2 regions of the Bradyrhizobium sp. WSM2793 genome follow, and region 2 is predicted to be linked to the other one. Evidence: riboswitches for the same ligand, from Rfam matches in the RefSeq annotation. Region 2 holds a riboswitch; the other holds the start of a gene.
What was found. A riboswitch is a leader RNA that binds a small molecule or an ion and turns the genes downstream of it on or off. The one in region 2 is predicted to bind glycine.

Region 1 (4,186 bases), on a different contig from region 2:
AGCGGCTCCTTGGCACCGAGCAGCTGAGCATGGCGCATCGCGCGGCGCATGATCCGGCGCAGCACATAGCCGCGGCCCTCGTTCGAGGGCAGCACGCCGTCCGCGACCAGGAAGGCCGAGGAACGCAAATGGTCGGCGATGACGCGGAACGAGGCGACGGTCTGCTCATTCGGTCCACTGCCGAGCGCGGACGATGTCGCATCTATCAAATGACGGAACAGGTCGGTCTCGAACACGCTGTCGACGCCCTGCATGATGCAGGCCATGCGCTCGAGGCCCATGCCGGTGTCGATCGAGGGACGCGGCAGATCCACGCGCTCCTCCTTCGTCACCTGCTCATATTGCATGAACACGAGATTCCAGAATTCGAGGAAGCGGTCGCCGTCCTCCTCCGGCGAGCCCGGAGGGCCGCCCCAGATGTGATCGCCCCGATCGATGAAGATCTCCGAGCACGGGCCGCACGGACCAGTGTCGCCCATCGCCCAGAAATTGTCGGAGGTCGGAATGCGGATGATGCGGTCGTCGGAGAAGCCGGCGATCTTCTTCCAGAGCCCGTGCGCCTCGTCGTCGGTGTGGTAGACGGTGACGAGCAGCTTGTCTTTGTTGAGGCCGAAATCCTTGGTGATCAGCTTCCAGGCGAGCTCGATCGCGCGCTCCTTGAAGTAGTCGCCGAACGAGAAGTTGCCGAGCATCTCGAAGAAGGTGAGATGGCGCGCGGTGTAGCCGACATTGTCGAGGTCGTTGTGCTTGCCGCCGGCGCGCACGCATTTCTGCGACGTGGTGGCGCGCTGATAGGGCCGCTTCTCGACGCCGGTGAAGACGTTCTTGAACTGCACCATGCCGGCATTGGTGAACATCAACGTCGGATCGTTGCGCGGCACCAATGGCGAGGACGACACGATCTCGTGGCCGTTCTCGGCAAAGAAGTTCAGAAAGGTCGACCTGATCTCGTTGACGCCGCTCATGTTCATCCAATCGGGTGTGCTTGGACCCGCTATAGGCCATCCAAACCTGACATTTAGGCTGATATCTGCGGGCTACAGCGCTTTTAGACAAGGCCAGCTTCGCTGTCCAGAAACTGTGCAAGGAGATCAGAGGGTTGCCGCAGCCGCTCAATCCCCGCTGCAATCCCGTTGATAGGGCAAGCGGACGCGTTGACAGGCTTGGCCCCGCTGTGGTCTGTACCCATCTGTATCGTACGGCCACGTCGGGAGAGACCGGCTTTAGGCAGCCGGCGCCGAAGGAGCAACCGCCCCGGAAACTCTCAGGCAAAAGGACCGCGTGGCTTTGACAGCATCTGGAAAGAGGCGCCGACGGGTTTAGACCCGGATGGCTCCCGCCGACGGGATAATACTCTCAGGCACAGCGACAGATGGGGCTTCGACTGGTGTCCTCAGGGAATCGTCCCGGGGGAACCGCCGAGGGCCCCTGTGATGCTAGCGCGCGACGACCAAGATTCCCTGAAACGTACGCCCCTTCATGGGCTTCATGTCTCCCTCGGCGGCAAGATGGTGCCGTTCGCGGGCTACGACATGCCCGTGCAATACCCTGCGGGCGTGCTGAAGGAGCACCTCCACACCCGAGCCTCCGCCGGCCTGTTCGACGTCTCCCATATGGGCCAGATCGCGCTCCGGCCGAAATCCGGCAGGGTCGAGGACGCCGCCCGCGCGCTGGAACGGCTGGTGCCGCAGGATATCGTGGCGATCGCGCCGGGACGGCAGCGCTACGCCCAGTTCACCAACGCCGACGGCGGCATTCTGGACGACCTGATGGTCGCCAATTTCGGCGATCACCTCTTCCTGGTTGTCAACGCCGCCTGCAAGGACGCCGACGAGGCGCATCTGCGCGCGAATCTCTCTGACGACTGCATCATCGCTTCCCTCGCAGATCGTGCGCTGATCGCGCTGCAGGGGCCGAAGGCCGAGGCGGCGCTGGCGACATTATGTGCAGAGGCGCCCGCCATGAAGTTCATGGATTCCGGCCCGCGCAAGGTGGCCGGCCTCGACTGCTTCGTCTCGCGCTCCGGCTACACCGGCGAGGACGGTTTTGAAATTTCGGTTCCCGCGGCCGATGCGGAACGTCTCGCCAAAACGCTGCTCGAAAATCCCGACGTGCTGCCGATCGGCCTGGGCGCCCGCGACAGCCTGCGGCTGGAAGCCGGGCTCTGCCTCTACGGCCACGACATCGACACCATGACCACGCCGGTCGAGGCCGCGCTGGAATGGTCGGTGCAGAAGAGCCGCCGCAGCGGGGGCGCGCGCGCCGGCGGCTTTCCCGGTGCCGAAAAAATCCTCGCCCATTTCGACAACGGCGCGGCCCGCCGCCGCGTCGGCCTGCTCGCCCAGGGACGCGCGCCGGTGCGCGAGGGCGCGCTGCTGTTTGCGAATGACGCGGGCGGCGAGCCGATCGGACAAGTCACATCGGGCGGTTTCGGCCCAAGCCTGAATGCGCCGGTCGCGATGGGCTATGTGCCCACCGCATCGAGCGCGCTCGGCACACAACTCTTCGCCGAGGTGCGCGGCCAGCGTCTGCCGGTCGCTGTCGCGGCCATGCCCTTCGTCAAAAACACCTACAAACGCTGAGGATTCGAGAATGACCACGACGCTGTACACCTCCGACCATGAATGGCTCGCCATCGAGGGCGACGTCGCCACCGTCGGCATCACCGACTACGCCCAGCAGCAGCTCGGTGACGTCGTGTTCGTCGAACTGCCCAAGGTCGGCCGCACGCTGAAGAAGGCGGAAGCCGCCGCCGTGGTCGAGTCCGTCAAGGCGGCCTCCGACGTGTACGCGCCCGTGACAGGCGAAGTGCTCGAGACCAACGCCGAGCTCGCGGCCGAGCCGGCGCTGGTGAACTCGGACGCGCAAGGCAAGGCGTGGTTCTTCAAGATCAAGATGGCCGACAGAAGCGAACTCGGCGGCCTCATGGATGAAGCCGCCTACAAGGCGCACACGGCTTAAGGACGATGGAGCAAGCGATGACCGCGCACCGCAAGACCAACGGCGACACCGCCGCCAGTTTCGTTCGCCGCCACATCGGCCCGTCGGCGCGCGATGTCACCGCCATGCTCGAAACCGTCAGCGCCAAGAGTGTGGACGCGCTGATGGCGGAGACGCTGCCGGCCTCGATCCGGCAGGCCGCCCCGCTCGACCTCGGCAAGCCGCTCAGCGAGACCGAGGCGATCGCGCATATGGGCGAGCTCGCACGGCAGAACCAGGTCTTCACCTCGCTGATCGGCCAAGGCTATTCCGGCACGATCCTGCCCGCGGTGATCCAGCGCAACATCCTGGAGAACCCGGCCTGGTACACGGCCTACACGCCCTACCAGCCCGAGATCAGCCAGGGCCGGCTGGAAGCGCTGCTCAACTTCCAGACCATGATCTGCGACCTCACCGGGCTCGACGTCGCCAACGCCTCGCTGCTCGATGAAGCCACCGCGGCCGCCGAAGCCATGGCGCTCGCCGAGCGTCACTCGCAGGTGAAAGCGCAAGCGTTCTTCGTCGACAAGGACGTGCATCCGCAAACGCTGGCCGTGATGCGCACCCGCGCCGAGCCGCTCGGATGGACTCTCGTCGTCGGCGATCCCCTCACCGATCTCGACCAGGCCGACGTGCTCGGCGCGCTGCTGCAATATCCGGGTTCTTCCGGCGCGGTGCGCGACCTCCGGCCTGCAATCGCCACGCTGAAGGCCAAGGGCGCACTCGCGATTGTCGCCGCCGACCTTTTGGCGCTGACGCTGCTCGCCTCGCCGGGCGAGTTAGGGGCCGACATCGCGATCGGCTCGGCCCAGCGCTTTGGCGTGCCGATGGGCTATGGCGGACCGCACGCGGCCTACATGGCAGTGCGCGATGCGCTGAAGCGCTCGCTGCCCGGCCGCATCGTCGGCCTCTCCGTGGATTCGCGCGGGGCACCGGCCTACCGCCTCGCGCTGCAGACCCGCGAGCAGCACATCCGCCGCGAGAAGGCGACATCCAACATCTGCACCGCCCAGGTGCTGCTCGCCGTGATCGCCTCGATGTATGCGGTCTATCACGGGCCCGAGGGCCTCTCACAGATCGCGCGCAACGTGCATCGCCGCGCCGCCGTGCTCGCGAGCGGCCTGCGCAAGCTTGGCTTTGCGCCTGACAGCGAGAATTTCTTCGACACGCTCAGCGTCGATGCCGGCGCCAGGCGCGCCGAGATCGT
Region 2 (4,186 bases):
CGAAGGTCAGCAATTTTCTGAAGCAGAGTTTTTCCAACCTGGTAATCAAGCCCAAGTTGGATGAGCAGGACCATTGCCGGCTCAAGCGTATTGTCCTCAAGGCACAGGGCCGATGGCTGAGAACGGCCGATTTCGCCCACTGGACGATATCTTCCCGTGGATGCTTCACCAATGCGTGGACGGGCGCAACTCTTGTCTGACATCCTGCAGGGCAGAACGTCATAGGCAGCTCTTGGGAACACGCTCGTTCGTCTGGCTCCAATAAGCAAGCATACCCTATCGGCTTTGGTAAGGGCCCGTGCCGCCGAATGCTCATCATGCGACCTTATTGTCTGTGAGAGCCGCGCGCATTTTTTTGTGCGAAATCATTGGAACGCAAAGTTCTTCAGCAAGCAGACGTGCCACTCCCTTATAGGGAGCCTTAAGTTTATCGTGGTACATGATGCCTTGAACCCCACCGACGATCGAATCCACGCAAGCCCTTAGATCAACTAACCGGCTTTCGCGATCATAGCCGTCCGATACGAGCCAGTGGTTTGGCAACACGTGACTTGCCGCTATCGGGAGTCCATCGCCGAGCTGCAATACTGCCCCGGTGAAGCTTGGTTCGAAGTGAACGCCGCACATGCAGAGGACGGATTGCACGGAATCTTCCATATGGTCGAAGGTACGCAAGAGAGCTCGCGCCACTACTTGAGCAGCAAGAGGATTCGTCCAATCCGCAGGCGAGCTCCCGATTTCGATATCGATAGCAGAAGGGCCTAAGTCCGCGAGACGGGTACCAGGATTACCAGCCTTGACGCCCGACCAGTGCGTCGCTTCCAAGCAGGTCTGAAAATCGTAAAGCCCAGAAGCGATGCGCTGGCCTTCGATCGCGAGGAGAAGCCCCCGTTTAATCCGGGGGTCTACTGGGCTGAAGGTGCCGCTCGCTAGGTCTCCGGTTGTTTGAACCGTGAAGATCGCATTCGGTGCATTGGCACCTTCGTGCCAATTCACGATACCGATAACATCAGCATCCCCGAAGCGATCATTCAAGATCGGCGCATAGCGCGCATAATCGCTACTCACGACTTCGCTAGTCGCCACAATCGATACGGTTGCGTCACGCAAGCCTGGGACGTCGAGCACCGGACGCCCATCAATCTCTGCCCCTGTCGGAAAAAGAGTGCACTCGGCCTTTAGGGCATTTAGAACGTGACTCGCTACCGGATCTTTTTCGGGGACGACGCAGAAGATGAAGACTGCACGTCTCATCGCAACGACTCCCTTTCAACCGAGAGAACTTGCCAAGTTTCGAGATCCATGATGACGCAAAAAGCCTGTCTTGAATTCGGCCAAGGAAGGTTGAAAGGTTCTAGAAATGCGGTACACCTTTCAATGTGCCCTTCGAGTTGATCGAGCACCGATGCGAGTGTGCTGGGAATCGATGCCCGCCGGCGCGAGCACCGCTCGCAACGGCGCCGGGCACCAGCTGACCCTTCCTAATCGATTGGCAGCTCTAGAGCGGTACTGGCTGGTAACTGAACGAGTTGGCAAGTACCGCACTCTATCGCCAAAGTGCTATGGCAGCTGATTTCATTGTACGCCGACCAAAAATCACTCTCGTCACCGGTCGCAGGGAGTATCGAGCGGCCAAATCATGTTCGCGGACCTCCACCGTTCCCGACACACACAATCAGATCAATGCGTGGCGCGTGCGGCTTCGTCGAAGCCGTACATTACCTCCATCGGTGTCGCGAAGATTAGACCTGCCCTCGCGCTGGTGTCGTGCATATTTTGGACAGCCTCCGCAGCATTGCTGCGTTCCACCGGATAAGGCGCGGGAAAGCCGCAAATGTCGAGCAGCTATGATCGCCACAAGCAGGTTCACGCTACCGATCCCAGCGATGCGATTCCTTTTGCCCCTTTGCCGATGTTGAGGATATCTCAGCTTGACATGTGGCAGCGCGCCTGAAAATGTTGCCGTGTCTGACGAAGGTGTGCGGGAGAGTGCGTTGAGCCAGCAGGGCCATCGCCGCCGACGGAGCAACTCCCCAAGGAAACTCTCAGGCCCAGGACCGCACGCCGAGGACAATCTGGAGAGAGGTGCCATTTGGCACCCACCGAAGGGGACCGCTACCATCAGATAGCGGAGCAAGCTCTCAGGTGCAGGGACAGATTTGGGGCGGAATATGGCCAACGCCATTTCACCGTTCACCCCAGTCTTGGAGCACTGATGAGTACGATCACCATTATCGGATCCGGCATCACCGGAGTTACCACTGCTTATGCGCTGGCCGCTCGAGGCTATTCGGTTACAGTGTTTGACCGCCTGCGTTATCCCGCAATGGAGACGTCGTTTGCAAATGGCGGTCAATTGTCTGCAAGCAACGCCGAAGTCTGGAACAGCACAAGGACTATTCTCAAAGGCCTCAGATGGATGTTGCGCAATGACGCGCCATTGCTGCTAAACCCAAGCCCGAGTTTTCACAAGTATACTTGGTTGGCCGAGTTCGTCGGCCAGATTCGACACTACCGCCGCAACACGATCGAGACGACCAGGCTCGCGATCGCCGCGCGGCAGCATCTATTTGATCTTGCCGATCGGGAGGATATTGACTTTGACCTAGAGCGGCGGGGGATTTTGCACGTCTACTCCAACAAGGCCGAATTCGATGCAGCTTCTCGTGTGAACGAGCTGCTGCTACAGGGTGGACTCGACAGACGCCCCGTGACACCTTCCGAGATGCGCGTGATAGAACCCGCCCTGCAAACCCAGTACTATGGCGGATTCTTCACCCCGTCTGATTCAACTGGCGACATCCACAAGTTCACGCGCGGTCTCGCTGCGGCCTGCGAGCGAAGAGGTGTGCGCTTCGTTTTCGGGGCACAGATTTGCGACATGCGTGCTGATTCAGAAGGTGTTCGCATACGCTGGCAAGAAGATGGGGCGGTCAAGAAGGAATTAAAGTCTCAAAAAGCGGTAGTCTGTGCGGGGATCGGCAGCCGCCGAATTGCTTCAATGGTTGGAGACCGCGTTAATATCTATCCTGTAAAGGGATATTCCATTACGGTGAATCTCGCGGATGAAGCAAGCCGGATTGCCGCGCCATGTGTCAGCCTCCTCGACGAGGCAACGAAGATCGTCACAAGTCGGCTCGGACAAGATCGGTTTCGTGTCGCAGGGACCGCGGAATTCAACGGAGAGAACCGCGACATACGGGCGGACCGGATTAGACCTCTGGTGCGTTGGGTGGAGCGATTTTTTCCCGGTGTATCAACCGCGCAGGTAGTGCCGTGGGCGGGCTTGCGTCCGATGACACCTAGCATGCTGCCTAGGGTCGGCCGGGGAAGAAGGCCGAACATCTTTTACAACACCGGCCACGGTCATCTCGGCTGGACATTATCGCCTGTGACAGCTGAAATGGTTGCCGATGCGATCATGACAGATGAGCCCGGCAGATTACGGGAGCGTGACTGATCCGCAGCGGACCTAGCTCGGCCGGTCGCGGGATGTTGAGTTGACCAGTATACGCCCGCTTTAGTTTGCGTGGTGGTCGCTGTTCAAGATGGCACCCTCGGTTTGGCCGAGTTCGGTCTACCGTGCGCGCCACGGTGATCAGCGTCTCGCCGGTGGGGTCGGAAACCAGATGGAGATGGAAATAATTGTTGGAGGTCGGCACGAAAACTCAGATAACCTTAGCTGCCGAATGACAGGGCCGCGGCACGTGTGTCGCCCCTTCCGTCCGCACCTCTTCCCAATGGTCTTGCGACGGGCCGAGCTCGGGGATCACTCTGTCGGGCGGTTTTCGCGACCTCACACGCACAGCTCTGCGCATTGCGCAATCATCTCCGCGGGCACAGCCGCAGCGGCGCAGATACACGCGAGGTAGGACGGGTCGAGTGTGGCGGCCAGCTCGAATGTTGATTCCAGGAAGGCCTATGCGCTCACGGCACTGGATTAGGTGATCTTGCAAAACTTTTGAGTGTATTACCTGCGAGTACCCGACATTTGATCGGTCTTGTTGGTTGCAGCTAAACACCAACGGCTTTCGAGCATTTTACTCCCAGATCTGTAACCCGCTGAGACAGTGGCCGCTCGCCAAAGTGGCCGCCGCTTCCCGCCGGGTGTAGTGATGAGTAGCGAAATTGAGAAGCTGCGCCATCTCCGCGGAGAAACGGAGAAGTCCTCCATCCGCCAAGTCAC

Region 1: another riboswitch for glycine. It lies ahead of gcvT (glycine cleavage system aminomethyltransferase GcvT); the one in region 2 lies ahead of A3AS_RS0138860 (D-amino acid dehydrogenase).

The regions. Positions count from the first base shown of each region.
Region 1 is NZ_KB902770.1:120,088-124,273, forward strand. It holds gene alaS (alanine--tRNA ligase) at 1-965, opposite strand, end outside; glycine riboswitch at 1,199-1,289, shown strand; gene gcvT (glycine cleavage system aminomethyltransferase GcvT) at 1,434-2,582, shown strand; gene gcvH (glycine cleavage system protein GcvH) at 2,593-2,961, shown strand; gene gcvP (aminomethyl-transferring glycine dehydrogenase) at 2,979-4,186, shown strand, end outside.
Region 2 is NZ_KB902825.1:6,702-10,887, forward strand. It holds gene A3AS_RS0138855 (D-aminoacyl-tRNA deacylase) at 316-1,254, opposite strand; glycine riboswitch at 1,973-2,070, shown strand; glycine riboswitch at 2,073-2,160, shown strand; gene A3AS_RS0138860 (D-amino acid dehydrogenase) at 2,216-3,460, shown strand; partial or broken gene A3AS_RS47995 (phosphoenolpyruvate synthase regulatory protein) at 3,579-3,662, opposite strand.